3 regions of the Acinetobacter sp. ANC 5378 genome follow, and region 1 is predicted to be linked to each of the others. Evidence: predicted binding sites of a transcription regulator. Region 1 holds the regulator's gene; each other region holds the start of a gene.
The links. Region 1 encodes PhoB, which activates phosphate uptake and scavenging genes when phosphate is short. Its sites were predicted from a motif close to TGTCATNAANCTGTCATAA; they were not measured.

Region 1 (11,116 bases):
CACCATGATGCATACTGATAGTTTGGGTACAAAACAGTTACTTCGCCCGAAGCAGGTCAATTTGATGACCGCAGGTTATGGGATTTCACATGCTGAAGTTGCACCAGAAACTGAAACCCATATGCATGCTGCACAGCTCTGGATTGCGTTGCCAGATGATAAAATGAATATGGCGCCCTGTTTTGATCATTATCCAGAACTTCCAGTCGTAGAAAAAGATCAGGTCGAATTTACCGTATTGGTCGGCGAGTTTTTAAAAACTAAATCACCGGTAGCCGTACATACAGAATTACTCGGGGTGGATTTAACGGCAAAAGAATCAACTACCACCCGAATTAAACTCAATCCAAAATTTGAATACGGTTTCATGGCTTTGGATGGCGGTGCTGTCGTGAATGGTCATGAACTGACTGAAGACAATATGGTCGTTCTTGAGCCGGGGGTGGTCGAAATTGAAATCCAGCTGCATGCGGGTAGCCGTATTCTACTGTTGGGTGGGGAACCTTTTGAGTCGCCAATATTATTGTGGTGGAACTTTGTCGGTCGTACTCAGGAGGAGCTTTGCAAGGCTCGTGACCACTGGATTGAACAAGATGAACGCTTTGGCAATATTCCTGATTATCCAGGACCACGCTTAGAAGCGCCGGCATTCCCAGATAAAATGCGTGCCTCTAAATAAAAATAACATTTAGGAATGATCATCCTCATGGCCATTATTGCAAATGCAGAAGTACACAGCTTGGCTGAACCTTGGTCGGGCGAGATCAAGACGGGTACACACCAATTTATGACGGATAAACCCGAATCTTTTGGTGGGCAGGATAAAGGCCCTGCACCTTATGATTTGATTTATTCAGGTTTGATTTCTTGTACCATGATTACGCTACGCATGTATGCCAGTCATAAAGGCATAGAGTTGGGTGAGTTTTCTGTTGAAGCCGATTTTAATGCCAATAAAGAAGGCAAAGAGTGGATTGAACGCCGTTTGTCGTTTGCACAACCCTTGTCGGATGAGCTTAAACAAAAGGTTTTAGAGATCAGCAGTAAAATGCCAGTGACCAAAACATTATTACGTAGCTTAGACATCAATACTGTACTTGTCTAAGTTGATGAACCGATTGAAATGACATTTTGTGTAAAGCAGGATGTCATTTTTTTAGGGCTATGCGTATAGTCAAAGCAGAAAAAATAGAGAGCAAAATAATGATTACCTTGCATCACTTAGATCAATCGCGTTCTTTTCGAATTTTATGGGCTTTAGAGGAGCTGGCTCTGAATTATCAGGTCAAGTTTTATAAACGCTTGCCCACTTTTGCCGCACCGCCTGAATTAAAACTGGTTCATCCTTTAGCTAAAGCACCGGTATTGACCGATGCTGATCAAACCATTGCCGAATCTGCGGTGATTTTGCAATATCTGCAAGAAACCTATGACCAACAACAGCAATTTAAACTGCAGAATAAGAAAGATCAGCAGCAATATCGCTATTGGATGCATTATGCGGAAGGTTCATTGATGCCATTGTTGGTGATGCAATTGGTAATGAACAATGTACCGAAACAAGTACCCTGGCTGGTAAAGCCGGTCGCGAAAAAAATTACAGCAGGGGTGAAGGCTGGGTTTATTCAACCGCGTTTAAAAGATCATATTAACTATCTGGAAGATTATTTGGCGAAGCATGAATATGTGGCAGGCGATTTTTCTTTTGCCGATATTCAGATGGGTTTTCCGTTAGAGGTCATTCAGTCAAGAACATCAGGGTTATATCCTTATATCGCAGCCTATATAAAACGTTTGGCTGAGCGTCCAGCTTATCAGCGAGCAAAGTTTAAAGAACAGAACCTGGCTTAGATTAAGCCAGATGTACTATACGTCTAGCTCATGTGATAGAGGCGTTCTTTAGGGAAGATTACTTTAAAGGTTGAGCCCTGGTTTTCTTTCGATTCAATTTCTAAATGTGCGCCGTGTTGCATCAACACATGTTTGACAATAGCCAGTCCTAGACCGGTTCCACCGGTTTGACGGCTACGTGCACTATCGACACGATAGAAACGCTCGGTCAAACGCGGCAGATGTTTGGGGTCAATCCCGATCCCGGTATCTTCAACGGTAAAGATGCCGTGCTCGCCATCATCATGCCAGCCCATGGTAATGGTTCCACCTTTAGGGGTGTATTTAATGGCATTGGTAATCAGGTTGCTGAAAGCACTGGCCAGTTCGGTATCTGAACCAATCAGGTCGCAATGACTGTCAATATCTAGATTCAGCGTGTGGTGATAGTCAACGTTGTAGGCTTGAGCATCATCAAACAGCTGGTTCATCAGACTCGGCATTTCAATAATCTGGTTCTTGGCAATTTGCTTGCTGCTTTCTAAACGAGAGAGCAGCAATAGGTCATTGACCAAGGCATTCATACGTTTAGTTTGTGCCTGCATCTGGTCAAAGGCACGTTTCCAGCGTGGATTTAAATCTTCTTGATCGGTAAAGGTTTCAATATAACCACTGAGTACAGTCAAGGGTGTACGCAGTTCATGGGAAATATTGTCGACAAAGTCTTTACGCATTTGTTCCAGATTATGCATGCGGGTGACGTCATAGGCCACCAATAGACGGCTCTCGCCACCAAAACGGGTCATTTTGACTTGTACATAATGGTCTTCAAAGGCTGAAGATTTCATTTTCAAGCCGTCGGGCGCATCGTCGATATTGTTGAAATATTGAATAAAATTTGGCTGACGCAGCAGGGTTAAAATATTACGACCCCGATCTAAAGGTTTTATCCCGAGTAACTTTTCCGCTGCGGGATTCCACCATTCAATTTGATGTAAGTCATCAATCAGAACCACGGCTTCGGCTAGCGCAACCAGTGAAGATTGTGCGCGGTCAATTAAGCCGACCATTTCTGCTTGTACAATACGTTCTTGGCGCTGTGCGCGATAAACATTAAACAGTAATGCGCCCCAGATGCCATCCAAGTTGGGCGGAACATCATAAGGACGGTTAGAAATCCATTCATTCACCAAATACAGTGAACGGAGTTGCAGAGTAAAAAATATCGCGAAAGCGATGAAAATAAAAATCCAAAAATACCCAATCCCGATACCCATTAAAGCTGCAATAAGCAGTAAAAAAGCCAGTAAACGTAAATCTTGCTTGGCAAAAGTCCATAAACTGCTGTAACGGAATTGTTTATGTTCTCGTGCAATTTCCGGGATGGGGTAGGGTTCATACATAAAATGTGATTTACCTAAAAAACGACTAACCTAAAGCGACATCCGCGCGGGTAGAAAAACGGTAACCTGTGCCACGAACGGTTTGTATATAGCGGTCAACCCCAAAAGGTTCCAGCACTTTACGTAAACGGCGAATATGCACGTCAATGGTACGGTCTTCAATATATACGTTACCACCCCAAACCTGATCAAGCAATTGAGCACGGGTATAGGCACGTTCGGGATGGGTCATGAAGAATGCCAATAAACGGTATTCTGTTGGCCCCATCTCTAGAATATTATCACCGTAACTGACGCGCTGGCTGACCGGATCAAGTATCAGGCCATTGGCATCAATGGTTTTTTCGCCACTTAAGGCATTGGCACGACGTAATACCGCTTTAATACGCGAAACCAGTTCTCGGGTCGAGAAAGGTTTGGTCATATAGTCGTCTGCGCCCGCATCGAGACCTTGTACTTTATGGTCTTCTTCACCGCGTGCAGTCAGCATGATCACTGGAATTTCATTTAAGCTTTCATCGCGTTTTAAGCGGCGGCAGAGGTCAACCCCGCTGATACCACCCGGTAACATCCAATCTAATAAAATAAGCGCAGGGCGTTGATCCACGATCATCTGGTGGGCTTGTTTAGCATCTTCTGCCTGTAAGCATTGAAAGCCTGCCATGTCTAAAGATGTATGAATCATCTCTCGAATGGGAAGTTCGTCATCGACGATTAATATATAGTCATCTTTCACAACGCAATATCCTATTTGATGTTAACGGTGAACCGTTTTGTATTTTATGACAGGCTTATTACAAAGATTAATTATGACAGTATCATTGCAGAAAAGGGGGGTATGCCAATTTTCGCAAAGAAATGTGACAATTTTTATACTGAAAAATTAACAATTTAAAATAAATCAGTCATCTAAATATAATGAATTCAACGTATTGGGTGAATTTTAACCTGAAGATTAAGATGAACTTTCTTTTTTCATTATTTTTTCTTTTTCTGAAAAAGTATCCAGCAATGATAGAAAAACAATACTGCAAGACGATAAAACCTCTTGCATCGACTGCTTAAAGCCACTGACCACCCAGCGAATCGCAATTTGAGTGACATAGCCATTCAGTCCGGTTGCAACGAGTGAAATTTCACGTTCAGAACGGTCAATATGCGGCATCATTAACATGACAAAGGCATGAATCATGCGGTCAAAACGCAACATGGTTTCATGAATGGTGGCTTGGTTATGCAGCTCTTGAACCAGCATGGCATCGATATAAATAATCCGTGCCATACCTGGATTATCTTTTAAGGTGGTCAGTAAGGCGGTTAAGCCTGATTCAATCATTTTGCGTGGGTCGGTCGAGGCCTGCATGATGGCCTGCATGACATTGTGCTGCAATTGATCGATCAATTTTAAAAAGATGGTTTGAAACAGTTCATCACTTTTCTTAAAAGATTCATAGAAATAGCGTTCGGTCAGTTTGGCTTCATTGCAAATATCTTTTACGGTCACCGCAAAAAAACCATGCGTGCCATAAGCTTCAATGCCTGCTTCAATCAGCTTTTCACGACGTGCCTGTTTGCGCTCAGTTAAAGACAGGCCTTTAAATTGACGTTCTTTGCTTTTCGACGGCTTATTTTGTTGTTGTTCAAGATTTTCGTGTGGTTCAGTCATAAATATGGTGTGCCGAATTCAATCTGGGTTTTGCCCTATGTTAACAATAATTTATTCACACACCTATGCTGAAAATGGCCAGATGGTCTTCGATCTTGCTATTGATCATATATTATATTGACAATGAGTATTGTCAAAATTATATTGGATGTATGAACTGCCCATCATCCCAACAGAAAAACAATCGAGATGTTGAGGTGAATGGTGCAGAAAAAATTGGATAAGGATGAGTCATGAAAAATTTTAAAAATAAAGTCGCAGCCATTACCGGTGCGGGTTCAGGTATTGGTCAGCAATTGGCTGTACTTTTGGCAAAGCAAGGTTGCCATTTATCGTTAAGTGATGTGAATGAACAGGGATTGGCACAAACAGTTGAACTGGTCAGAGACAGTCATGTCCGGGTGACGACGAAAAAAGTCAATGTGGCCAAGCTTGAAGAAGTGCGTGACTGGGCCGCCGAAACCGTTAAGGATCACGGTTCAGTGAACATGATTTTTAACAATGCTGGGGTCGCACTGGGTTCAACCGTTGAAGGGGCAAGTTACGAAGAACTGGAATGGATTGTGAATATTAACTTCTGGGGTGTGGTCTATGGCACCAAAGAGTTTTTACCTTTAATCAAGAAATCTGGCGAAGGGCATATCATCAATATTTCCAGTCTGTTTGGTTTAACGGCTCAACCAACCCAGTCTGCATATAACGCCACCAAATTTGCGGTACGTGGTTTTACTGAATCACTGCGTCAGGAACTGGACATGGAAAATTGTGGCGTAAGTGCGCTATGTGTTCACCCGGGCGGTATTCGTACCAATATTGCCAATGCGGCAAAAATGAATGACAGCATTCGAAACTTAGGTATGCATCCGGAAAAATCGGCAGAATCCTTTAATAAATTATTACGTTGCCCACCAGAAGAAGCAGCACGTCAAATCATTGAAGCAGTGCAAAAAGATAAACGCCGTTTATTGATTGGTAATGATGCCAAAGCTATTGATCTGATGCAGCGCATTTTGCCGACTGGTTATCAGCGTATCATGGCATTCGCTACAAAATTAGGCAATAAAAGCAAGAAATCTGCTTAAACCAAAGCGCTTAAAAACCCGCAAATCGCGGGTTTTTTTATGCCTTAAAATTGCGGTATTTCGAATACTCAAAAAATTATTTTTCCTTAAGTTTTAGCTTATAAATTGAAGCTGGAGCAGATGTTTAAAAAGCAGCCTTATATCTAAAAATAAGAAATAAAAATATAGAAACAAGCTGATTTGAAATAAGCAAGTGTTGAAATATCAACACACATACCGCGTTAAAACCAACATGCCTGGTTGGAATAAAAACAATAAATTTATTAAAAACAATAATTTGTTGAGTTGGCACGGTTGTTGCGAAATAACAGAAACTAAAATATGAAGAATAGGTCAAAACCTATGCGCAATTTAAATCATTTAAAAGTAAAACCGCAGTGCTTGAGTATAGCCCACATGACTTCAGCTGATTTAGTGATGTGCATGACTATGTGTGGCTGTACACGCTGTCGCTAATAGAAATTGATTTAAAAAATGGCTGTTGGATGATCTGGATTATGGATCACGTGAATCATCCGAAATTCGTTTCAGGAAATAAAGAAAAACTGAAGAAAAAACAGGCCGCATAACCCGTATTTCCCACGCACTACATTTACCCCCAGGTCTTTGGCTTGGGGTTGGGGCAACTTTGCGCTTTGGGGCACAAAAAAGTGAAATGAGAGTATGAAAAAAACGTCGTTAAACCTTGCAGTAGCATTAATTTTATCTGCAAGCAGTCCATTGAGTTTTGCCAGTGACGCTGACTTACAACAGCAGCTGAGCAGCTTGAAACAACAAGTTGAAAGCCTGCAACAGCGCTTAAATGCTGTTGAAGCACAACCCCAAGCCAAAGCTGCTGTTGTGGTACCAGTGAATGACAGCGTAGAAAGTCACAGCAGTGAAGACGCCGATGGCTCTGAATTGGCTGCAGGCCCAACGCCAGCAACCTCGGATGATATTGAAGGTTTACGTGCCGATTTAGAAAACTATAAATATGATCAGTCGCGGCAGTACGAACGCCAAACGGTCAAGTCGACACGTGACACGACTTTATTTGGCACCGTTCAACTGCGTACCAATGTTCAAGACAATAACACTGCACCGAATACACCAAAATCAACCTTTGATATCGGCACAGCATTACTGGGCGTACGCGGTAATTTATTTAAAGATTATAACGAAGGTAAAAACCTCGATTACCAGGCCTCTTTTGGTTATTCAAAACGTAATGATGGCAGCAACAACAGTAACTTTAACCTGTTAGATGCTTATTTACGTTATCACGTATTTTCCACCAATGGTGGTGCAGAAATTTCCAAGTTGAATTTAACCTTGGGTCAGCAATTGCTGCCTTTTGGTCTAGATGTTCAATCACCTGAAGATTTACGCCCAACCATTAGCACCGCCACTGCACCCACCTATCTGGGTTTGTTTACCCGCCAAAATGGCTTGATTGTCCGTGGCGATGCCAAGCCCTTTGTCGACTACGGTGCGAACTATCGCGCACCGTTGTTTGAATATGCAATTGGTGTGACCAACGGAAATGGTAGCAACAAAACCGATGACAATAATGGCAAAGATTATATCGGCCGTGTGGCATTCACTTTGCCGGTGGACTATGCCAGCTGGTTACGTGAATTCAAAGTTGGTGCATCTTATATCAAAGGCGAAGCAAAATTATCCGGCTCAGGCATCAGCGATAACAAGGCAAAACGTGATCGGCTGGGTTTCGATATCTATTACAACCATGCACCGTTTGGTGTGACCTATGAATATCTGCAAGGCAAGACCGATTATATCGACACGACTGCAATTACTGTAAAAGAAGCCAATGCAGAAGGGCATACCTTTACCGCGTTTTATACCTTGGGTGACCAGTTCTATAACAGTATTAAATCCAATGCCAAATTTGACGATTTCTGGCCGAAATCGATTCAAGGTTACTACCGTTATGACAGCTATAACCCAAATAAAAATCAGCAAAATTATCTGGATACAGTCAGTGGCCGCATTGGTGAATATGACATTCATTCACTTGGCCTAAACCTGTTTTTTGCCCAGACCACCAAATTCCAGTTGCAGCTCAATCACTACACCTACGACATTGAAGCCGCATCACAAAAAGACAGCAACGAATTGCAAGCGCAATTCCAATACACCTTTTAATTTTGATTGTTAAGGAACAGTTCGATGAAACTTTTTTCTAAAAAAATTGCGGCAACATTTTTAGCACTCTCTGCATTCGGTTTAAGTTTACACATCCATGCAGCCAACCCGAAAGAAATCCGAATTTCTATGTCCAGTGCCGGTGAAGGGGGCAAACCTAAAGTAGGGGGGAGCTTTGCCGCTTCAGCGCATCTACGTGGAGTGTTGGAACAGGAATTTAAGAAAGATGGCATTGCTGTGAAGTGGTTATTCTTTCCGGGCGCAGGCCCTGCAACCAATGAAGCCTTAGCCAACGGTAAAGTCGATTTTGCTTTACATGGGGATTTGCCGTCATTGGTGGGTCGTTCTACTGGACTTAAAACCAAAGTATTGTTCTCCACGGGGCATTTTGGGCCAGTATATGTGGCCGTACCAGCCGGTTCTGGCGCGAAGTCTTTTGCTGACCTTAAAGGTAAAAAATTCTCAATCTTTAAAGGGACCAATGGCCAAATCGTCTTTAATCGCATCTTGGAAAAATATGGCTTTACTGAACGTGATCTACGTGTGATTTCACAAGATGGTTACTCAGCACGCACTTCTTTAGCGACAGGAGACATCGACGCCACGATTACTTCACCCTTTAGTCTGGTTTCACGTGGAGTCGCAAAGACACTCATTGAAATTAAAGATCCAAAAGTTGCCCCCGTAGCACATTTTTGGGTAACCGAAAGTTTTGAAAAACAATATCCAGAAGTAACTCAGCGCGTGGTCACCACATTCATTAAACAGGCAAAATGGAGTTCAGAAGAAGCCAACCGTGTGACCCAATATAAGCTGTGGTCACAAAGCGGTACTCCACTGGTCGATTACCAAAAAACCTGGGATGGCTGGAACCTCAAAGACCGTAATTCGCCCTTACTGGATGAGTTTCATCGTGCACAAATTGACAGCGCATTAAAAATTGCCAAAGAAGCCCGCTTAATACGTCGTGATGTCGATACCAAAACCTGGTATGAGCCTAAGTATTTAAACAATGCTTTAAAAGAACTGAATTTGCAGAACTATTGGCGTGCATTTAATGCCAATGGTTAGCCGAAATAATTCAGGGACATGGTTATGAATCCGATTGAAAGCAATGTTGTCACTACACCGTTAACCGCGAAATTCATGAGCAGTTTTGTGCTCCTCACGATTATTGCCGGTTTGGGCGTGGGCGTTGCCCGTATCCTGATTTCATTGTACGCCGTGCAACTTGAGGCGACTGAGCTTCAGTTGGGACTGATTGCGGCAGCGCAAAGTATCGGCATTTTGTTTATGGCGCTGCCGATCGGTGTTTTGGTGCAGCGTCTCGGTTCACTGAAAGTTTTTAGTCTGGGTAGTGTGATCGGGGCAGTTTTATATGCACTGACTCCGCTGCAAGAAAGTGCCTGGTATTTACTGGTATTGACTGCCTTGGTGAGCTTTGTTTTACCGATGCGTTTTGTCTCGATTAATACGGTTTTCCTCAGCAACTTAAAACGCCTCGGGCCAGCTAAAGCCGGCTGGTTCCGCGGTTCACACATGATGGGATTTTTCCTGATTGCTCCAGCTTTGACCGTATTGCTGATTCAGCATTTTGGTTATGGCAGCAGTTTTTACTGTGTCGCTGTGATGTTTCTGGCCACGCTATTTTTTGCCCCTTTTTGTTTTCAGAAAACTTATCAAACTGCAGCCAATGCACCCCGCTTTCAATGGCGTGATGTGCTGGCTCCACTTGCATTACTGAAAACCCATGCCGCATTGCGAATGGTTTGTGCCTTAGAGTTTTTAAGCAGCGTCGCGAATAACTATTTTGGTTTTTTTATTGTCGTTATCGCCATTCAAAGTTTCTCCATGTCGGAATCGGTCGCGGTGATGTTACTCACCACCCAAGGTATTGTGTTTGTTGGCTCACTTTTCACACTGGGTGGCTTGGCTGAACTGATTGGCTATTCGAAATTTTACTGGATCGGGTTGAGTTTGATCAGCAGTGCCTTACTGATTTTGGCATTGACTCCAGTGACGTTTTGGATGTGGCCGGCATCGCTGATGCTGGGACTCGGTTTGGGCATGTTGCACATTGCCAACTTTATGTCTTTTGCCAAAGTCGGAGAGCGAACCGCGATGGCAAAAATCTCACCGATTTTAGCTTTGGTGGGTCCGGCTGGCGGCTTGTTTGGCGGCTTTTTAGGCGCAGCTTTTGGCGCCAGCATCGGCTTGCAAAATCTATTTTTCCCGATTGGTCTGGCGTTTATCGGACTGATTTTATTGATCTCTCGTGATCAGGCGTTTATTTCATTTTTAAAGCCTGATGATTCACAACAACTCGCAGAAGGACAAGAATCATGAGCCTTACGAATGTAAGCACACATTCGGTACAGTGGCAAAGTTACCGGAGTGCATTTGAATTTTTTAAGAAATACCTGAAAGTAACCTTGCAATTGGCTTGTGGTCTGCTGCTACCGGTGTTGTTGTTGGCTGTGTGGTATGTGGCAACCGTGCAGCAGTGGTTGCCTGAACAAATTTTGCCTGCACCGCAATTGGTGTGGAGCACCAGCGTAGAACTGTGGCATTCGGGCGATTTACAATTTCACTTTGCCATCAGCGCCAAACGTATTTTATGGAGCGTATCACTGGGTGTCAGTCTTGGACTGAGCTTGGGGATCTGGTTTGCTTTGTCACAACGCGCACAGCGTTTTGTCTTGCCGAGTATCAATTTACTGACCCAGTTCCCAATCATTGGCTGGATTCCATTGCTGATGATTTTCTTGGGCATTGATGAAGCCTTGAAGATTGTTGCGATCTCACTTGCGGTAATTTCTCCAGTATTGATTGCGACCTTTAAAGGCATTCAACAAGTATCAAACCGTTTGCTAGAAGTAGCGCAAGTTTATCAATTCTCTAAATTTCAGACCTTTTCTAAAGTGATTCTGCCTGCCAGTCTGCCGGCCATTATTAGTGGTTTGCGTCAAGGCGTAATGCAGGCATGGTTA
Region 2 (11,116 bases), on a different contig from region 1:
AACAATAAGGTGTATTTTTCTTGGAATAAAGATTCAAGATATGGGTTAAGCATTTCACAAGTTAAATCAATTGCTATTACTACTGAGATTGAATACATATCTCATCCAAGATTGAGAGAGTCAACTGATTGGATTTAATCCCTCCCAGGAGGAGCTGTCACATAATTCAATGGATACGCGAAAATTCCCCTCTTTTCAAAGAGGGGTTAGGGGAGATTAAGAAATAAAAAGCCCTCATTAAGAGGGCTTTTTTACTCCCTTTTTTTTCAAAGGAGGGTTGAGGAGGATGATTTAAATATCTATCGAATCATCTAAGTTTGGCATTAACCAACGCTTCGCTTCATCCATCGACCAGCCTTTACGCTCTGCATAACTGTCCAGCTGATCCTGCGCAATCTTACCGACATTAAAGTATTCAGACTGCGGGTTGCTGTAATAGAAGCCGCTGACACTTGAAGGTGGCCACATTGCAAAACTAGAAGTCAGTTCGGTACCAATGGCATTGGTTGAATCTAACCAGTTAAATAAGGTCGCTTTTTCAGAGTGTTCAGGGCAAGCAGGGTAACCCGGTGCAGGACGAATCCCGACATACTTCTCTTTAATCAGCTCATCATTCGACAACTGTTCAGAAGCTTGATAACCCCAGAACTCTTTACGAATACGCTCATGCAAATGCTCAGCAAAAGCTTCAGCAAAACGGTCACCTAAAGACTGTGCCAAAATTGCAGAGTAGTCATCGCCTTTAGCTTTATATTCATGCGCCAATTCTTCCGCACCAAAAATTGATACCGTGAAACCACCCAAGTAATCTTCAAGCTTGGCATCTTCAGGTGCAATAAAATCTGCCAATGAGAAGTTCGGTTTACCTGAAACTTTGTCAGACTGCTGACGGGTATGTTCAAATTTGTGCGTTGCAGTTTGATTTTCATCGTAAATCGAAACGGTATCTGCACCGGTACGTTTTGCAGGAGCAAGGCTGAATACGGCACGTGCGTCAAAACGTTTGTTTTCTACAATATCTTTTAACATGATTTGCGCTTGTTCATACAAATCAGTTGCCGCTTCACCGACCACTTCATCCGTCAGAATCGCAGGGAACTTGCCCGCCAAACTCCATGAAATAAAGAATGGTGTCCAGTCAAAATACGGCACCAATGTTTCAAGCGGGTAATTTTTCAGAACTTGCTGACCCAACACATTTGGCTTAGGCGGAACATAGTTCGCCCAGTCAATTTTCACGCCATTGGCAATTGAATCTGTATAAGACAGTTTTGCCGCTTTGGGTTGCTTGTTGGCAATACGCTCACGCACTTTGGCATATTCTTCACGATAACCTTTAATGAACTCAGGCTTCATTTCAGGTGAAAGCAGGGAAGTTGCAACACCGACTGCACGTGAAGCATCGGCAACATAAATCACCGCATCATTTGAATATTGCGGATCAATTTTTACTGCGGTATGTGCTTTAGAAGTCGTCGCACCACCAATCATCAATGGAACATGGAAACCTTTACGTTGCATTTCTTTGGCAACAAAGACCATTTCATCCAATGACGGTGTAATCAAACCGGATAAACCAATAATATCGACTTTTTCATCAATCGCGGTTTGCAGGATTTTTTCAGCAGGTACCATCACGCCCAAGTCGACAATGTCATAACCGTTACAGCCCAACACCACGCCGACAATATTTTTACCAATATCATGTACGTCGCCTTTTACGGTCGCCATCAGGATTTTCCCTTTGGTCTGACCTTCGGTTTTTTCCGCTTCAATGTACGGGTTCAACCAAGCCACGGCTTGTTTCATTACGCGTGCTGATTTCACCACTTGCGGCAAGAACATTTTACCTGCACCGAACAAGTCGCCAACCACGTTCATGCCAGACATGAGCGGACCTTCAATCACATCTAAAGGACGGGCAGCTTTTAAGCGTGCTTCTTCAGTGTCGATATCAATATACGCGGTGATGCCTTTAACCAATGCATATTCAAGACGCTTTTCAACTGACTCTTCACGCCATTCCAGGTTTTCAGCTTCGCGCTGCGCACCGCCTTTGCCACGGTATTGTTCCGCAACTTCAAGCAGTTTTTCAGTAGCATCCTGACCGCTTTCACCTTGATTTTGGTTCAGAACAACGTCTTCAACCGCAGCTTTTAATTCGGCAGGAATGTCATCATAAATCGCCAACTGACCTGCATTCACAATCCCCATGGTCATGCCTTGTTGAATGGCATGATAAAGGAAGACGGCATGAATCGCTTCACGAACCGGTTCATTACCACGGAAAGAGAACGATACGTTGGATACACCACCAGAAATCATGGCATGTGGAAGGTTCTGTTTAATCCAGCCGGTTGCTTCAATGAAATCGACTGCATAGTTATTGTGTTCTTCAATACCTGTTGCAATGGCAAATACGTTCGGGTCAAAAATGATGTCTTCAGCAGGGAAGCCGACTTCATTGACCAAAATATCATACGAACGTTTGCAGATTTCACGCTTACGTGCCGCTGTATCGGCCTGACCATCTTCGTCAAACGCCATGACAATGACTGCAGCACCATACTGACGGCAAAGGCGCGCTTTTTCGACAAACTCATCATAACCTTCTTTTAAGGAAATCGAGTTCACCACTGCTTTACCTTGTACGCATTTCAAGCCAGCTTCAATAATTTCCCATTTTGATGAGTCAATCATGAGCGGTACGCGGGAAATATCCGGTTCAGAGGCAATCAGATTCAGGAATTTCACCATGGCTGCTTGCGAGTCCAGCATGCCTTCATCCATGTTGATGTCGACAATTTGTGCGCCACCTTGCACTTGATCCAAAGCCACTTCCAAAGCTTCGGTATAGTTTTCTTCACGAATCAAACGGGCGAATTTTTTTGAACCGGTCACGTTGGTACGTTCACCGACGTTTACAAACAAGGAATCTTTGGTGATGTTAAATGGCTCTAAACCTGAAAGACGGCAAGCCGGTTCAATCTCAGGAATCTGACGCGGTTTAATGTCTTTGACTGCATTATAAATGGCACGGATATGATCTGGGGTGGTACCACAGCAACCACCGGTGATATTGATTAAGCCGCTTTCTGCAAATTCTTTAAGGAATGCTGCAGTTTGTTCAGGGGTTTCATCATAACCACCAAACGCATTTGGTAAACCTGCATTGGGATGCGCGGAAATAAACACATCAGCGACATCACCCACAGTTTTGACGTGTGGACGCATCGCATCTGCACCCAAGGCACAGTTAAAACCAACTGAAAGTAAATCACCATGACGAACCGAGTTCCAGAACGCTTCAGCAGTTTGACCGGTTAAGGTACGACCTGAAGCATCGGTAATAGTGCCGGAAATCATTAATGGCAATTCATAACCTAACTGGTTAAATACTTCTTTCACTGCAAAAATCGCAGCTTTACAGTTTAAGGTATCGAATACCGTTTCAATCAGCAGAATATCTGCACCGCCTTCAATCAAGGCATGTGCAGCTTCAATATAGTTTTCTTTCAGTGCATCAAAAGTAATGTTACGAAATGCCGGGTCATTTACATTCGGTGAGATTGAACAGGTACGAGATGTCGGTCCAAGCACACCGGCAACAAAACGTGGTTTGTCTGGTGTTGAATATTTTTTACATGCTTCCTTGGCAATACGCGCAGCTTCAAAGTTGATTTCGTGAACCAAGTCTTCCATGTGGTAGTCAGACATCGAAACACGTGTGCCATTGAAGCTGTTGGTTTCAATAATGTCGGCGCCGGCATCGAGGTAAGCTTCATGAATGCCTTGAATAATCTGCGGTTGAGTGAGGACTAAAAGGTCATTGTTGCCTTTCAGGTCAGATGCCCAGTCAGCAAAACGCTCACCACGATAATCCGCTTCTTCCAGTTTATGGCGTTGAATCATGGTACCCATGGCACCGTCAATAATCAGGATGCGTTTGGCGAGAAGCTCTTTCAGGGTGGCAAGCGTGGACATAAATAACCCCAATCCGATGGAATACAAAATGGGCATTATTTTAACAGAATTAGACTGCATTTGAGGAATATTCAGCCGACTTCGTTAAGCACTGCTTAAAATAAGCCCATTTGTGCCGAATTTTTCATCGAATTGAAATATGACACCCTTAACATTCAGCATGGAAAAGAAAAAGTTGAGTGGTTGGTTGATCGGAAAGATTTTTTATACATGTATCCAGGTACTTTGAAATATTGAGGCACAAACTATTTTGGGCTTTAAATATTTTTAAATTATGGATTTAAAACAGTTCCACTCCCCAAGAGAAGGCCGAGTGAATTAAATTAAGTCAATTATTAAAAATTGGCTTTATATGACAGCTTTTTGTCATATAATTGTCACAATTAAATTGAACAATAAGGGGATTTTATTATCCCCTTGAACCGTCTGCATGAATTCTAATATTCCTCCCGTCCAAGATCAGGCGCATTCAGCACCCGCGAAATCGACGAATGTGCATGTTCCTACACCTAAATTTTTTATGCCGGTGTTTCTTACGGTTATTATTTCTACTTTGGTGTACATCGGCTTTCAAGTTTCTGCCGATTTGACACATGTTCCTGCATTAAGTTTATATTCCGTTATTCTGTTAGCGACCGCCTTGTTAATCGCTTTAGGCTTTGAATTTGTTAATGGTTTTCATGACACTGCCAATGCGGTAGCGACAGTCATTTATACCAATGCCTTGTCTGCACCTGTTGCTGTGATGTGGGCAGGTTTTTGTAATTTCCTTGGGGTAATGGTGGCAAGTGGCGCAGTAGCCTACGGCATCATTGCTTTATTGCCTGTTGAACTGATCATGAATGTCGGTTCAGGTGCAGGTTTTGCCATGGTTTTTGCCATGCTGATAGCCGCTATTTTATGGAACTTGGGTACCTGGTTCCTGGGTATTCCAGCGTCTAGTTCACATACTTTAATCGGTTCGATTTTAGGTGTGGGCATCATGAACTACCTGCTGAATTCGGGTAATGGTGCCAGTGGTGTCGACATGGACCAAGTGCTTAAAGTCGGTAAAGCACTGTTGTTTTCGCCTTTGATTGGTTTCGCTTTTGCTGCAATTTTATTTTTGTTGGTGAAGAAAGTCTTTAAAAGACAAATGGAATTGTTCCAACCTCCAAAAGGCAATCAACCACCACCACCTTTAATTCGTGCCATCTTGATTTTTACCTGTACCGGGGTAAGTTTTGCGCATGGTTCAAATGATGGTCAAAAAGGTATGGGCTTAATCATGCTGATCTTGATCGGTTGTGTACCTTTGGCTTACTCATTGAATAAAAACTTGGACGCGAAGCATATCCAATCATTTGAACAGTTATCTGAGCAAACTGCGGCAGTTATTTATCCAAATCATCAGGATATTCCTGATACACAAGCTCGTGAAGTGTTGACCAAGTATATTCAAACTAAAGAGATGTCACCTGAAGTGGTGCCTGCTTTGGCAAGTTTGACCGATCACTTGGGTAATCACGTTGCCGAATATGGTGATCTAAAAGATATTCCAGAAAAAGAAGTTTCTACTATTCGTAATGATATGTACTTAAGCACGACGGCATTCAAGCGTTTAGATAAAGCGGAACAGTTTCCTGCAATGTCAGAAAGTCAAGCCAAGACAGTCAAGGAATACCGTAAAAACCTCGATTCATTCCTGCAATATATTCCGACCTGGGTAAAAGTGGCAGTAGCGCTTGCGCTTGGTCTTGGAACCATGGTGGGCTGGAAACGTATTGTGGTAACAGTGGGTGAGCGTATTGGTAAAAGTCATATGACTTATGGCCAAGGCATGTCAGCCGAACTTGTTGCTATGACCACTATTGCCGCAGCAGATGGTTTGGGTATGCCAGTATCGACAACACACGTATTAAACAGTGCTGTTGCAGGTACCATGGTGGCCAATAAATCTGGCTTAAACTTCCAGATGGTACGCACCATTCTTTCAGCATGGATTTTCACGCTACCTGCTACGATTTGTTTATCTGGTGGTCTGTTCTGGTTGTTCTTACAGTTTGTTTAAGATATTTGTTTGAAATAGAAAAAGCTGCAATTGCAGCTTTTTTTTATGCTCATAAAAAGTAATAGTAAAAACTATTTCTTAAATACTTTAAACATCTTCTTAATTGGCAATTTTTCATTGGCAAGGCCATACAGTGCAGCAAAAGGCAGTGCGGTACGGGCCAAATAGGCCACACGCCATAAACCCCCATGGTTGGCACCTTTCATCATTAACTCTAATGGATGATCCAAAGGCGTTTCTGGATTCGCTACCGATTCTGGATGACGCAAATCATAAATCCATAATGCGGCCATCAGCGCATTGGTCGTTTCCGGATGAAAAGATTCAACATCAAACAAGCTTGCACCATTAAATGCGGCTTTCAATAACGGATTTTTAGTCACCGAATGCGTAGTGGTAGAGGGCGCAATATTGATGCTGACACGCTGTCCATAATGACGGGCCAATATTGCACGCCATTGTTGAATTCGTTTTGCCAACGCATAGTTTGGACCTTGCTCCACCACCAGGCAGTCTGCAATCCCGTATTCGTGGCCATTATCAGAGCTGATCAATGCATCCAGATTTTTCTTGAAAAAGTGCTGAGCAGAAATCATCGAAATGCTTTCACTGATGATACGTTGCGATTTTGAGCGCTGTAGTAACTTCAGATTTGAAGCCTCTACAATTTCTTTAGGAATGGCATAGACATCGGTTGGGGTACACATGAACATTAGACTGGTGTCAGCCTTTTGCTCACTGACGTACTGCATAATGCTGTCCATTGCCATAGATACCCGGACGTGTTTTTCACCATCTAAGTAGGCAATGGCTGCAAGGTCTAGCTGACGTTCACTTTGGATTAGCCAATGGGCAATTTCAGGGGTTTGAGTGAGTAAATCGGCCCCCAATTTCTCTTTGAGTGTGGCCGTTGGCGTATCGTCTGCCAAATTTTCCGCACAGGGTGCATATAGGGTTGCATTGCCTTGTTGGATGGTCGTTAAAATTCTGTCCCAAACTCGACTGTTGGGTAAATCGACGGCCACAATATTGGCTTTCCATTTAGACAGCCAGCTCAGTGGGCCGGCTTCAGAACCTGCACCAAATAAGACCATGGTGCGATCAGAAAGATCAAACCATTCAGGATGTGCATGTGCAGCACGTAAAGCATCTGCATGGCTTGGTTCTATAATGCCTGCATTTTGCCAGGTTTGAATTTGATCGAGTAAAGCCTGACCTTGTAATTTTTGTCCTTTATATGGCACATACCACTCAGGGGCAGTCTCACTTTCACCTTTCAGCTGAACCGTATATAAGTTTGCTGTATCGATATCCTTCATGATGTCTTTAAGTAAATAGCGTTGCCCATTTCTGTAAAAGTCAAAGCTATGATGGGCCTTATGTAAGCCTTGTTTTGCAATGGTAATCGGATTGTTGAGGTTACGGATACCTTGTTCAACCAAGGCTTTAAAATAGATAGGATAACGCTTACGCCAGTTTTTTTCCGCAAGGGCATTCATTGATGACTTGTTGTCAACAATCGATAAAGCTTCAGCAATAATTTCTTTGCCTGTCTGGGAGCTGCTGGGTTTATTGCTGGTGGGATTGATAGGGAATTGAAGACCATCTAATGAAGTGGACATGCAAAAAATCTCGTTTTTTTGATCATTAATATACAGATGTCTACATTATCTATGCCAAATTGATTTGATGGGTAGCATTTAATGACAAAATTGTGTAAATCTTTTTCAAAAAAACGGCAAAAAAGGAGCCGAAGCTCCTTAAGGTGTAAATATGATCATTTTAGGATTATTTAGAAACGCCTTCCGCATCTTGGAATATTGATAGGTGAACCATAAACTCTAGAAAGGCAATTGTACCAACTTGTTCAAAAAGTGTGGAATAACACGCGGTTCAAGAATGATCGTCATGATCACCCCGTATGCAGCTCCCCAAAGATGTGCACTATGGTTGATGTTGGAATTGCCACGTTTGCCTGACCAGATACTGTAAGCGATATATAAAATTGCAAAAATAATCGCCGGTACAGGAATAAAGAAAACAAAAATCAGTTTCCACGGTTCAAATAGAATATAAGCAAACAAAACTGCCGAAACTGCACCGGAAGCGCCTAAACTTGCCCATCGGTGATCATTTTTATGTTTGAGATAACTTGGAATAATGGCAACAATCAAGCCGCCTAAGTAGAACAAAACAAAGCCAAGATCAAAAAAATACTGTCGGTAAAAACTTTCAATCACACTACCAAAAAAGAATAGCGTAATCATATTAAAAATCAGATGGGCGCCATCAGCATGGACAAAACCATGAGTAATAAAGCGGTCATATTGCCCACGTTGCATTGCAGGGGGCCAAAAAATAAGACGGCTCATGACCTTCTGATTGGAAAATGCAATCAGTGAAACAGCCACTGTAATCAGGATCAGGCTAACAGTATGGTTAAAAGGTAAATCTAGCATAAAGTGACAGTTCAATTTTTAAATATTTATAGCTAATAATGCCATTAAATGAAGTGTTAAGACGAACTTTTATAATAATTCCGACAATTTTAGTTGATTTTTTTTTATTACCCCGCATCTTCAGTTAAAATGATCACTTCAGCTTGAGGAAATATGATTATGTCGACTGAGAACATCAGCGCTGCAGTTGCAGAAGAAATTCCAAATTTATTGATTACGCCAACGGCACAAGAGTATTTGTTTGATTTGCTTGAAAAACAAAACACTCCAGGGATTGCTGTACGTATTTTTGTGGAAAATCCTGGTACGCCACGTGCTGAATGTTGTATGGCATATAGTGCACCTGAAGAAGTGATTCCTACAGACTATAAACAAGATTACCCAAATTTTGCGGCTTATATTGATGCTCCATCTATCCCATATTTGTTAGATGCGGTGATTGATTACAATAAAGACCGTTTTGGCGGTCAATTGACATTCCGCGCACCCAACTCAAAAGTGCCACGCGTAGGTGCGGATGCTTCGATTGAAGAGCGTATTACCTATGTATTGCAAGCCGAAATTAACCCGGGTCTTGCAGGTCATGGCGGTAACTGTGCCTTAGTTGAAATTGTTGAAGATGAAGAACATGGCCTAACTGCTGTATTAAAATTCGGTGGTGGTTGCCAAGGTTGTTCATCGATTGATTTGACCTTGAAACAAGGCGTTGAAACAACCTTAAAACAACATGTTCCTGAGTTGGCACGTGTGGTTGACCAAACTGACCACAGCAATACTGAAGGTGCTTACTTCAAGTAAGTTCTGAAAGTACTTTAAAAATAACCTCCTATATGGAGGTTATTTTTTGAATATGAAAGAACAGAGCCGCTTCACGCGGCTTTTTTTATTGTTCAATCTTTAAAATTTTCTGTGCTGTTTCAGCATAATAAAACTTTTCTAAATAGGCTCTTGCACGTTCTCTTAAATATTCGGATGAAACGAGCTTTTGAACAACAGGTGCTAACAATTGCTGTAATTCCTGTTGAATTAAGGCTTCATCAATATTCAAGTCGCGGAGTAACAGGTCAAAACTACGCTGCTGATTCCGGGTATACCAGGCATAAACACCATCATGAACTTGTTGTTTTAAATATTCTGTTTGACGCAGATGATCCCAAATTTCATGCCCTAAGCCCACAGTGTTAGGCAGGTCTTGAACTTCGATATAGTTCTTTAATACCGTTAAAGGCATATCTTTAATTTTATGCCACAAATTGGCCTGGAAGTGATACAGCTTTTCATCATCAAAATGTTGATTTAAAACATGCTCACTCATTTGGCTGAGCTTTAAAATATTCTTTTGCAGATAATGGCCAATGGTCTCATCCAGATTGGAGTCAGTCACGGTTTCTAAAACCGATTTCCCCATTTTCATAAAACGTGAAACACCCGGAACACGTTTTGCCATCACCGAATTATCTAAATAATCCTGAATTGAATGTTGAATCAATTGCGTGATCATGGCTGAAAAAGCAGGGTTGTTGACTACGGTTTTAATCAGGCGTTGACGATGTCCACTTTTACTCGCGACATATTGCGCAATTTTATCGACGGTTAATACCGGAATCACATCCGCAATTTGTGTGTTTTCATTGGCTGGATGAATTAAAGCAAAACGAAGATGTTCGGTAATTTGCTCAATTAAAAAAGTACTCGCAGGGGTGGCTAAAATCTGCTTTTGAAATAGCGCGTTGATTTGTTCAAATGACCAGATATCCTGCAAGGTTTGTTTTCTAAACCAGTGATAAAAATTCAAAAACTCATTTTCAATCGTGGCAGTATGTGAAAACTCCTGCTCTAAAAAGTCAAGATGAGCTTCGATCAATTGCTCAATCATCGGATGTTTTTGCATACTGTCTCTGCAAGCTAATTTAATGGGATAAGTTTATCAGCAAGTGGGTTTTTTAACTTTTGGGTTTTTGCTAGAAAAGGTAAATAGTGGTTCGCCACTTGTTGTTCTGCTTCTAAAATAGGCATGTGCCCGACATTATTTAAAATAATAGGCGTTTCGGCCCGCTTTAATAAAGATTGTAATTCATTTGCCGCTTCAACATTAATGATCTTATCTTGCTTGCCCCAAAGGATTAGCGCGGGTGCTTCAATGGTTCGTGTCAGTCGGGCAAATGATTCAGGCGTATAAATACGACTCAGGGTGATCAATTGTTCAATCATTTTACGGGTTTGCACTGATTGCGAAATCAGTCTTTTTTCTTGTGCTTTTTTAAAATAAAGTGGTAAGTCTGGTGGGGTTTGCATCACTTGACCTATCACATCGTCTAGATCGCCCGGTTTAGACACAATCAGATGCTTTAAAAAATAAGGGTCTTTGGTATAGGCGGTATTGGCCTGTTTATAGATGCCTACGCTATTGAGTAAAAACAGACTTTGCGTATCAAATGGATATTGTGATGCATAAACAGTTGCAATGGAGCCACCCAGCGAGTGTCCGGCAATATTCAGTTTATCTTCAACTTTAATGGCTTCAACAAAACGGCGTAAGCGTTGCGTGACATTGGGAACAGACAGATCAAAATTATCTGCAACTTTGCTTTCACCATTGCCAGGAAGGTCTGGAATAATCACA
Region 3 (11,116 bases), on a different contig from region 1:
TGCACTTAAAGCACATGGCGTAAACTTAAATGAAGCATTAGATTGTATTAATGCCTCCAGTGGCAAAAGCGGTGTAACGGAAACGGTTTTACCGCAGCGCATTTTAAATCGTAGTTTTCCACTGACCTTTGCCCTCCCATTATTAGCCAAAGATACCGGGATTGCTTTAGACTTGGTTCGTGAAGCTAAACTTTCTGCGCCAGTCATTGCCCTTACTCAAAGTTTAATTCAGGCTTCCAGTGATTTAGCAGAAAAAGACAGTGACTTTTCTAGCGCTGTAAAAATGTACGAATCATGGAGTAAAATTACACTTGAGTAATAACTCGCCATTGAATAATGATAACGAAACCTAATATTGTGATTATGTGTTATACACAATGTTCTTACAGAGGAAACTCTCATGACTAAGTTAAGTGTTGCAATTTTTGCTAGTGTTGCAACTTTTATTGGGGCAAGTGCTTTTGCAGCAACGCCAGAGCAAGAATGTCAAAAATTGAAAAATGACCATGATGTCATTTACGCATCTAAAGGTTTTTGCTTTAAAGATCCTGATGCTAAGGCGAAGTTTGGCAATGATAATTGCTATACAACTAAACCAAAATTTTCAGAAAAAGAGCAACAACGACTTGACGCCATCAAAGATCGTCAGAAAGAATTGAACTGTAAATAATTACAGTACACAATCACTTTCAAGGATTAGCCATGCTTTACGATGATCAAAATATTTTTGCACGAATTATCCGCAACGAAATTCCTGCAATTAAAGTGTATGAAGACGATCAAGTTCTCGCTTTTATGGACATCATGCCGCAAGCTGAAGGTCACACGCTGGTCATCCCTAAAACACCGGCTATAACATTGCTTGATCTACCTCCTGATGCTGCTGCTTATACCATTCAAATTGTGCAAAAAATTGCCCAAGCGATGGAAATAGCACTTGAAGTAAAAGGCATTGTACTGATGCAACTTTCAGGTGCATCCGCAGGTCAAACTGTGCCGCATGTACATTTTCACCTCATTCCAAGTTCGGTTCATGAATTAGGCAAACATGCTTTACACATGGGTGATCAAGAAAAAATTCAAATGTTGGCGGAAAGAATTAAAGCCGCACTTTAATTTAAAATGAATTCAAAAAATGGAGCTTCGGCTCCATTTTTTTATAAATACAGAATAAGAAAAGAAAGAATTAGCCTTCATATTTAATCCATACACGTCACAAAACTGTCATTTATTGTTCACTTCGTTGTCACAAACATTACAGATACTGCATAGCAAGTTGGTTAGCTTTTGTAACTTTTTGTACCTAAGCAAACTAAAAAAGTGTCAAGCAAGGCTAACGCCATTTAGAACAATGTTTTGGAGAAATCTCAATGAAAAAATTGCTTCTCGCTGCTGCAATTACAACTTTAAGCTTAAGCGCAGCACAAGCAGCGCCAACTTTGTACGGCAAATTAAATGTTACTTTAGATCAAATCGATAACAATGGTTTTAAAGACGAAAGCGTATCAAAAGTAAACTCAAATGCTTCTCGTATTGGTGTAAAAGGTGAAGAAAAACTAACTGACAAATTATCAGCAGTTTATTTAGCTGAATGGGCAATCTCTACTGATGGTTCTGGCTCTGACACTGATTTAAGTGCCCGTAACCGTTTTATTGGTATTAAATCTGATGGAATTGCGACATTAAAATTCGGTAAATACGATTCTTATTTCAAAACAGCTGCAGGTAATAACCAAGATATCTTCAACGATCACACTGAACTAGACATGACTTCTATTTTAGCAGGTGAAGATCGTTTAAATAACGTGATTGGTTTTGAAACTGATAAAAAATTATTAGGTGGTTTAGCATTCAACATCATGTTCCAACAAGGTGAAGAATCCTCTACTACTAACAATGCAACAAATGGTCTAGAAGACAGCCGTGATAGTTTTGGTGATGGAATTTCAACGTCGCTTACCTATGACAATAAAGATCTTGGTTTGGCGGCTGCAGTTGCCGGTAACTTCGGTGTTGCATCTAAATACAGTGCTTACAGCTTAAAAGATATTTATACTGATGCTATTCGTGTAACAGGTTCTGTAGATTTAACTAAAATGGGAGTTAATGGCTTAGTGTTTGGCGCATTATGGCAAACAGCTCAACCTACAGATGATACAGTATCAACATCAGCTGCAAGTGGCACTCCTCCTGTTACTACAATCACCTCTTATAAAGGTTTACAAGAAGATGCTTATGGTGTAACCGCTGCTTATACCATCCCATCTACGCCAGTGAAATTAAAAGCAGAATATATTTCTACAAACACTGAATCTGATGGTCGTGCAGATCGTAAGCAAGATCTTTATGGTATAGGTGCAGACTATCAAATCAACAAACAAGCACGTTTCTATGGCGTAGTTGGTCAACAGAAACGTGACTGGTTGGTTAAAGATGATAAAAAAACTGTGATCGGTCTAGGTATGGAATATAACTTCTAAGCCAAAAGCCATAGCACACTAAAGAATATTTCATTTAAATGTACTGATTTTTTAACCGCATGCTTAACTCAAAAAAGACTACCTACGGGCGGTCTTTTTTATTTCTCAAAAATAAAGTATTTAAAACGATATCTGCATTATTTTCTTTTTTAAATTATTAAACCCTAATTAAAAAACAGATTAATCTTACTTAATAAATATTATTTCAAATACCAATTTTCAATAATATGCAACAATTTTGGTCGGATTTTACATAATACATAACTGTTTTAGTCAACTTTAAAAATAATACATGATCATTTTAGTTGGGATTTAAAAAATCTTAATACAGAGTATTTAACTCAACTTTAAACCCATAAAAATTAGTTTATTTTTTAACACCACCCAACAATAAGCTATTGTTTTTATTAATTTAAATAATATATTTTCACTTTAACTGTTTAATCTATTTATTTTTAGTTACTTTTTGTTTAATAATATCCATTATGTTTTAAAAATAGGCTTATTTGCATGAGCTTAATACCAAAAGATTTTAACCAACGATTAGTTCGCGAGATAACAATCATATTAATAATTAAGATTGTTCTCTTGTTGACGATTAAACATATCTGGTTTGACACCCCTACTATTCCCAAAAATTTTGACAATCAAGTTGCCGAGCACATTGCCGGCAGTCCTTCCCCAATCAAGGAGACACGTTGATGATTTCTGAAAGCGTGGTCGATCTTTCGCGGTTCCAATTTGCAATGACCGCGATGTATCACTTTATTTTTGTACCTCTTACTCTTGGTCTCGCTTTTATTCTTGCCATTATGGAAACCACCTATGTGATTTCCGGTAAAGAAATTTACAAGGACATGACCAAATTCTGGGGAAAACTCTTCGGTATTAACTTCGCTTTAGGGGTGACCACTGGTTTAACCATGGAATTCCAGTTTGGTACAAACTGGGCATATTATTCGCACTATGTGGGCGACATTTTTGGCGCTCCACTGGCGATTGAAGGCCTAATGGCATTCTTCCTGGAATCGACTTTTATTGGTCTATTTTTCTTCGGGTGGGATCGACTTTCTAAAGTTCAGCATTTAGGCGTAACCTGGCTGGTTGCTCTCGGTTCCAATATGTCAGCACTCTGGATTCTGGTTGCCAATGGCTGGATGCAAAACCCGGTCGGTTCAGCATTCAACTATGAAACCATGCGTATGGAACTGGTCGACTTCGGTGCGTTAATTTTCAACCCTGTAGCTCAGGTGAAATTTGTCCATACAGTTTCTGCGGGTTATGTGACTGGTGCAATCTTTGTATTGGCGATTTCAAGTTTCTACTTATTGAAAAAACGCGATGTTCCTTTTGCACGTCGTTCTTTCGCCATCGCTGCCATTTTCGGTTTAGCCTCTACACTTTCCGTGATCCTGTTAGGTGACGAATCGGGTTATGAGTTAGGTGATGTTCAAAAAACCAAACTTGCTGCGATTGAAGCGGAATGGGAGACTCACCCTGCTCCTGCGCCATTCACATTGTTTGGTATTCCTAATCAACAAGAACAACGCACTGACTACGCCATCAAGATTCCATATGTAATGGGTATTATTGCGACACGTTCTTTAGATAAAGAAGTAACAGGTCTTAAAGACCTCATGGTTCAACATGAAGTCCGTATCCGTAACGGTATGCTTGCTTATGATCAATTGGAAAAACTCCGCGCAGGTGATAAATCTCCTGAACTGAAAGCGGCATTTGAACAAAATCAAAAAGACTTAGGCTATGGCTTGCTTCTGAAAAAGTATTCTCCAAATGTCGTGGATGCATCTGAAGAACATATTAAATCTGCAGTGAAAGATACCATTCCAAACGTAACAGCACTGTTCTTCTCGTTCCGTGCCATGGTTGCTTCAGGGTTCCTGATGTTACTTCTGTTCATCATTGCGACTTATGCCGTGGCAAAACGCAATGCAGAAAACAAACCTTGGTTACTTAAATTTGCCTTATTTTCTCTACCACTACCATGGATTGCAGCACAAACCGGTTGGTACGTAGCAGAAGGTGGCCGTCAGCCGTGGACGATTGGTGAAGTACTTCCTACACACTTGTCTACCTCTACATTAAGTACTGGCGACATCTGGGGGTCAATCATTGCACTGGCTGCATTCTATACCGTGCTGCTTATTATCGAGATGTACCTGATGATCAAGTTCACTCGCCTAGGGCCAAGTTCTTTACATACTGGTAAATACCATTTTGAAAAACTTGAAGCACAAAACAAAGTTCATGGGGAGGCTCAATCATGATCGAATATGAACTTCTCAAAATTATCTGGTGGGTATTGGTTGGCATATTGCTGATTGGTTTCGCCCTGACCGATGGTTTCGATATGGGCTCGATGGCTATTATGCCATTCGTAGGTAAAAATGATGACGAACGTCGTGCGGCAATCAATACGATTGCCCCACACTGGGACGGTAACCAAGTCTGGTTTATCACTGCCGGTGGTGCACTGTTTGCTGCCTGGCCAATGGTTTATGCAACCGCCTTCTCAGGCATGTACTGGGCCCTACTTCTGGTCTTGTTCGCCTTGTTCTTGCGACCTGTCGGTTTCGATTACCGCTCCAAGTTAGAAAACACCAAATGGCGTAATTCTTGGGACTGGGGTTTATCAATTGGTGGTGCAGTTCCTGCACTGGTCTTTGGTGTCGCATTCGGCAACATGTTCCTGGGTGTACCTTTCACTTTAGATGAAACTGTACGTTCAACCTATACAGGTAGCTTCTTTGCCCTACTTAACCCATTTGCGATCGTCTGCGGTCTGGTTAGCCTATCAATGCTATGTGCACATGGTGGTGCATGGCTGATGCTTCGTACTGATGGTGATTTACGTGCACGTTCTGCCAAAGCAACTCAAATCATGGGCATGCTGTTCTTAGTCTGCTTCTTGGGTGCAGGTGCATGGTTATACTTCGGTGGTATTGAAGGTTATACCTTGGTACAACCATTTGATACCAATGCGGCCGCCAACCCATTAGCCAAAGAAGTGCTTACCAATGGCAACCACGGCTGGATGAACAACTACACTACCTATCCAATTACAATGATTGCGCCTATCATGGGTATTCTTGGTGGCATCATCGTGGTACTTGCGGCAGGTAAAAACAAAGCAGGTTTCAGCTTCCTCGGTTCAAGTCTTGCTGTCATCGGTTCAATCTTGACTGCTGGTTTTGCATTGTTCCCATTCTTAATGCCATCAAGTCTTAATCCAGCGATTAGCTTAACGATGTGGGATGCGGTTTCGAGTAAAACCACCCTCACTGTCATGACTGTAGCTGCTTGTATTTTTGTACCACTAATCTTGTGCTACACCACTTGGTGTTACTACAAAATGTGGGGTGTGATCACCAATAAACACGTTCAGGATAATTCACACAGCCTTTACTAGGCTTGTGTGCAAGGAGAATAGATATGTGGTATTTCGCTTGGATTCTTGGAATTTTAATGGCGTGTTTTGCAGGGGTACTCAGCGCCCTTTACATCGAACATCATCAAGATCTGGATGAGGAATAAAAAATGACTGAAGCTGCAATAACAACAGAGACCAAGAAGCCGAACAAGTTTGCAATGGCCATTTCATTTTTGTTGGCATTGCCGCTTGCAGCCGTTTTATTGATTCATCCAGCGATGATGCTAGATGCAAATGGTGAATATAGTCACCGTACCATGATGTATATCATGATCGGTATTTCAGGTGGCTTTATTCACGGTGTAGGTTTTATTCCAAAGTTTTGGTTATGGAAATGGTTATTCAGTCCATTTCTGGCATGGCCACTGATGCTTTGGGGTTACTACACCTGGCTCTTCACCTAAACAAAAAAGCCCTCGATTGAGGGCTTTTTTGACACTGTCATTTATTAAAAAATAACGATCAAGACTGTAGGTAGATTTATAATATTTTCAACTCATCAACGATGAGTATGAATTGACATCACAATACCCATACTTGCCAGTAATGAAATAACCGCTGAACCACCATAACTCATCAACGGCAATGGATCTCCAGTGACGGGTAAAATACCGCTGGCCATGCCCGAGTTTAAAAATACAAAGAAGAAGAACGTCAATCCAATGGTGCCGGCAAATAAACGACCAAAATTGTGGAAGCTATTCAACCCAATCATTAAGCAACGAATAATAATGGCCGCAAAAAGACTGAATAATAAAAATACCCCAATAAAACCATATTCTTCAGCATAGGCCGACATAATAAAGTCAGTATGATGTTCAGGTAAGTAACCCAAATGCGACTGCGTCCCGGTCAAATACCCTTTACCGGTTAAGCCGCCAGAACCAATGGCAATTTTGGACTGGATAATATTCCAGCCTGCACCCAATGCATCCGACTCTGGATCAAACAAAGTTAAAACCCGTTTCTTTTGGTAAGTTTGTAACAAGAACATCCAAATAAGCGGTGCTGCCACTGCCAGTGCCGTCAATGCACCCAAAATTAGGCGCCATGACATCCCACAAAGAAATAAAGCAAAAATACCGGGAATAATGAGTCCAATATTCAGGTCAGGTTGCAAAGCCACCAACACAAAAGGAAACATCATTAACATGAGTCCAATGGCAATCTGCATAAATGTGGGTGGAAAAGCACGACGGGAAAAAAACCAGGCCATCATTAACGGCATGGCAAATTTCATAATCTCACTGGGCTGCATACTTCCGATGCCCGGAATAGTCAGCCAACGCTTGGCACCCAAACGGGTATCACCAATGAGCAGCACCAATACCAACAGCACAATGCCCAGTATATAAAAATAAGGGCTCGCTGCCTGATAGACTTTTGGCGGAATCTGAGCACATAAAAACATGATTATAAAGCCCACGCCAAAACTTGTGGCTTGGCGGATGACCATGCTGCTATCTTGCATGGTTGCACTATAGACCACCATCAATCCCAGCACTGAATTCAATAAAAGAAAACAAAGTAACCATGGATCTAAATGTAATCTAGTCCATCTTGATGAATCATGTTTAATGCTTCTACCATCACGTAAAGAGTGACGTAAAAAACGATACTGAGGTGATGGTATCATTTGAAATATTTGAGTGTTTAAATGCGATGCCAAAGTATAAATTTAAAGCTCTAGAGATAATACATCTGAAGCCATTTTTTATTTTATTTTTGTACTGTTAAAATCAATTTTGCAAGTTCCAGATCATCAGAATAAGTGATTTTGATATTGTCTGAACGACCCTGCACCACTTTCACGATTTCCCCCACATACTCCAAAGCACTGGCTTCATCAGTAATCGTGATGCCATCCTGCAACGCTTTTTCAATAGCATGCTTCAATATGCCTAACTTTGAAATTTGCGGGGTCTGTGCTTGCCATAAATAATCACGGCTCACGGTTTTATTAATAGTATTGGCTTGTTCAACCCGTTTTAAAGTATCACGTACCGGAATTGCCAAAATCGCACTACAGTTTTCTTGTATTGCAGTATTCACTAAACGATTCAAACAATCTTGGGTGACACAAGGACGTGCAGCATCATGCACAAAAACCAAATCATCAGGTGAAGCAATTTGACTTAAATAAGTCAGAGCATTCAGAACAGAATTCACCCGTTCTGCCCCACCGACACAAAAATAAGCTTTATCGGGCTGAGCAAAATTCAATGTTTTTGCAACCGAATCATCTTCACTGATCGCCAATACATAACCTGAAAGTGGCAAATCATTCAAACGACTGATCGTATGTTCTAATACCGTTTGACCTTGAATCATCTGATACTGTTTAAGTTCAGTTTTAGAAAAACGACTCCCAGAACCTGCAGCAGGAATAACCGCCCAAATTTTATGGCGCATTTGCGGGTGGTGCTCCCGTACCGTCTTCATTTGTTCTTAAATCAACTTTGGCATTGGGGTCGATATAAATGGGTTTATAGTTTGTACCAATCATGCTCATTTGCACAAAAGTTTCATGCGGCTTGACCAAACCGAGATCTAAACGTGCATGTTCTTCAATGGCTTCAATACCATTTTTCAAGTCATAGACTTCAGCAGCTAAAACACGGTTACGTTCTTTTAATTCCGCATTTATTTCTGTTTGTTGTTGAATTTTTTCGGCTAATTTTTGATGGTCATGATAACCACCTTCGCCAAACCAGAATAAATACTGAAACCCTGCGATCAAAATGATCGCAAGGCCCAATAATACTTTACTCGCAGTGGAGTTAAATATACTTAACATAAATCGCATTAGTCGCTTAGTTCAAACCTTTGAATTCAGCTTTACCGCGATATGCAGCATGAGTCAATTCTTCAATACGAAGCAATTGGTTATATTTAGCAACACGGTCAGAACGACACAATGAACCTGTCTTGATTTGACCCGCTGCTGTACCGACTGCAAGATCCGCGATTGTAGAATCTTCAGTTTCACCTGAACGGTGTGAAATCACAGTAGAGTAACCATTTGCTTTAGCAAGATAGATTGCATCTAAAGTTTCAGTCAAGGTACCGATTTGGTTATATTTGATTAAGATCGAGTTACCGACTTTCTCATTAATACCACGTTGTAAAATCTTAGGATTCGTTACGAATAAATCATCACCAACCAACTGGATTTTGTCGCCCAGGATTGAAGTCAGGTAAGACCAACCTTCCCAGTCAGACTCGTCCAAACCATCTTCAATCGAGATAATTGGGTATTGTTTTACCAAACCAGCTAAATAGTCAGAGAATTCGTTGCTTGTGAATGCCTTGTTGCCTTCGCCCGCAAGAATGTATTGACCATTTTTGTAGAATTCTGAAGATGCACAGTCAAGCGCAAGCATGATGTCAGAACCTGCTTTGTAACCCGTTTGACCAATTGCTTCAAGAATAACCGTAATTGCTTCTTCGTTCGAACGTAAGTTCGGTGCGAAACCACCTTCATCACCAACTGCAGTGTTTAAACCTTTTTTGTTTAATACTGATTTAAGTGAATGGAAGATTTCAGCACCCGCACGTAGCGCTTCAGAGAATGAAGTGAAGCCTACTGGCTCAATCATAAATTCTTGAATATCAACGTTGTTGTCTGCATGTGAACCACCATTGATGATGTTCATCATTGGTACAGGCATAGTCAAAATCGTTTGACCACGAAGATCTGCGATGTATTGGAAAAGAGGAATTTTCTTTTCTTCAGCAGCAGCACGCGCAGCAGCCAAAGACACCGCCAATGTTGCGTTTGCACCTAATTTTTCTTTGTTTTCAGTACCGTCTAAAGCGATCATCGTGTTATCGATGTCTTTTTGTTCGAATACTGATTTACCAACTAGAGCATCACGAATTAACGTATTTACGTTATTAACAGCAGTGCGAACACCTTTACCTAAGTAACGTGATTTATCACCGTCACGAAGTTCTAAAGCTTCACGAGAACCAGTTGAAGCACCAGATGGTGCACATGCACGGCCAACTACGCCAGATTCTAAGATTACGTCTGCTTCGATGGTTGGGTTACCACGAGAGTCCAAAATTTCACGTGCACGGATGTCAACGATTTGACTCATGAACAATTCCTCAGTTGATTGAATAACTAGATGCTATTAAAAGCATCAATGAGTATCTAACTTTTTGAATCCTTTAACCAAAGTATCCAATTCTTTTAATTGCGCCAAGAACGGCTCAAGCTGTGACATACGCAGTGCGCATGGACCATCACACTTGGCTTTTTCTGGATCAGGATGTGCTTCCAGGAATAAACCAGCCAAACCAGTTGCCATACCTGCGCGCGCAAGCGTGGTGATTTGCGCACGGCGTCCACCTGCTGAATCCGCACGACCACCTGGGGTTTGAAGCGCATGCGTGACATCAAAAAACACAGGAACATCCATTTCTTTCATGATGTCGAAGCCCAACATGTCTACAACCAGATTGTTGTAACCAAATGCCGAACCACGCTCACAAATAATCAGTTTGTCATTTCCCGCTTCCAGACATTTATGCAAAATATGGCGCATTTCATGTGGAGCAAGGAATTGTGCTTTTTTGATGTTGATGATGGCATCAGTTTTTGCCATGGCTTCAACAAGGTCAGTCTGGCGGCTCAGGAAAGCTGGAAGTTGGATAATGTCCACAACTTCAGCAACAGGAGCAGCTTGGTAAGGTTCATGTACGTCAGTAATGATCGGTACATTGAAATGTTTTTTAATGTCCGCTAACCACTCAAGACCTTTTTCCAGACCTGGGCCACGGAAAGAGTGCAAACTAGAGCGATTAGCTTTATCAAAACTTGCCTTAAATACATAGGGGATATCCAAACGTGTGCAGATATCAACATAAGTTTCAGCAATTTCAAAAGCTAAGTCTTTAGATTCAAGTACATTCATTCCGCCGAATAATACAAATGGCAAGTGGTTTGCCATTTGTATATCGCCTAAACGTACAATTTCTTGTGGTTTTAATTGCGACATTATTTAAACTTTCCTAGTTTATTCCTAGAGCAACATTATTTAGTTTTTTGATACTGTTTTTTAGCAGCGTCAATAAAGCTAGCAAATAATGGATGTCCATCACGTGGAGAACTTGTAAATTCCGGGTGGAATTGTACAGCAATAAACCAAGGATGTTGAGGAATTTCAACAGTTTCTAC

Region 2: a site for PhoB is predicted at 4,335-4,353, ahead of HLH16_RS00330 (inorganic phosphate transporter). Genes of this name have one in related genera too.
Region 3: a site for PhoB is predicted at 1,212-1,230, ahead of HLH16_RS10965 (porin). Genes of this name have one in related genera too.

The regions. Positions count from the first base shown of each region.
Region 1 is NZ_JABERK010000043.1:2,043-13,158, forward strand. It holds gene HLH16_RS09430 (pirin family protein) at 1-679, shown strand, start outside; gene HLH16_RS09435 (OsmC family protein) at 707-1,105, shown strand; gene HLH16_RS09440 (glutathione S-transferase) at 1,204-1,851, shown strand; gene phoR (phosphate regulon sensor histidine kinase PhoR) at 1,875-3,233, opposite strand; gene phoB (phosphate regulon transcriptional regulator PhoB) at 3,259-3,969, opposite strand; gene HLH16_RS09455 (TetR/AcrR family transcriptional regulator) at 4,189-4,899, opposite strand; gene HLH16_RS09460 (SDR family NAD(P)-dependent oxidoreductase) at 5,133-5,981, shown strand; gene HLH16_RS09465 (putative porin) at 6,645-8,126, shown strand; gene HLH16_RS09470 (ABC transporter substrate-binding protein) at 8,151-9,197, shown strand; gene HLH16_RS09475 (MFS transporter) at 9,222-10,472, shown strand; gene HLH16_RS09480 (ABC transporter permease) at 10,466-11,116, shown strand, end outside.
Region 2 is NZ_JABERK010000003.1:10,190-21,305, reverse strand. It holds gene HLH16_RS00340 (RES domain-containing protein) at 1-138, shown strand, start outside; gene metH (methionine synthase) at 292-3,984, opposite strand; gene HLH16_RS00330 (inorganic phosphate transporter) at 4,415-6,034, shown strand; gene HLH16_RS00325 (hypothetical protein) at 6,106-7,656, opposite strand; gene HLH16_RS00320 (rhomboid family intramembrane serine protease) at 7,876-8,493, opposite strand; gene nfuA (Fe-S biogenesis protein NfuA) at 8,653-9,291, shown strand; gene HLH16_RS00310 (hypothetical protein) at 9,377-10,384, opposite strand; gene HLH16_RS00305 (alpha/beta fold hydrolase) at 10,399-11,116, opposite strand, start outside.
Region 3 is NZ_JABERK010000050.1:19,069-30,184, forward strand. It holds gene HLH16_RS10950 (NAD(P)-dependent oxidoreductase) at 1-319, shown strand, start outside; gene HLH16_RS10955 (YARHG domain-containing protein) at 401-670, shown strand; gene HLH16_RS10960 (HIT family protein) at 703-1,116, shown strand; gene HLH16_RS10965 (porin) at 1,371-2,480, shown strand; gene cydP (cytochrome oxidase putative small subunit CydP) at 2,991-3,182, shown strand; gene HLH16_RS10975 (cytochrome ubiquinol oxidase subunit I) at 3,182-4,768, shown strand; gene cydB (cytochrome d ubiquinol oxidase subunit II) at 4,765-5,910, shown strand; gene cydX (cytochrome bd-I oxidase subunit CydX) at 5,934-6,035, shown strand; gene HLH16_RS10990 (cyd operon YbgE family protein) at 6,039-6,335, shown strand; gene rodA (rod shape-determining protein RodA) at 6,431-7,567, opposite strand; gene ispD (2-C-methyl-D-erythritol 4-phosphate cytidylyltransferase) at 7,651-8,343, opposite strand; gene HLH16_RS11005 (septum formation initiator family protein) at 8,333-8,728, opposite strand; gene eno (phosphopyruvate hydratase) at 8,745-10,034, opposite strand; gene kdsA (3-deoxy-8-phosphooctulonate synthase) at 10,080-10,937, opposite strand; gene pyrG (CTP synthase) at 10,973-11,116, opposite strand, start outside.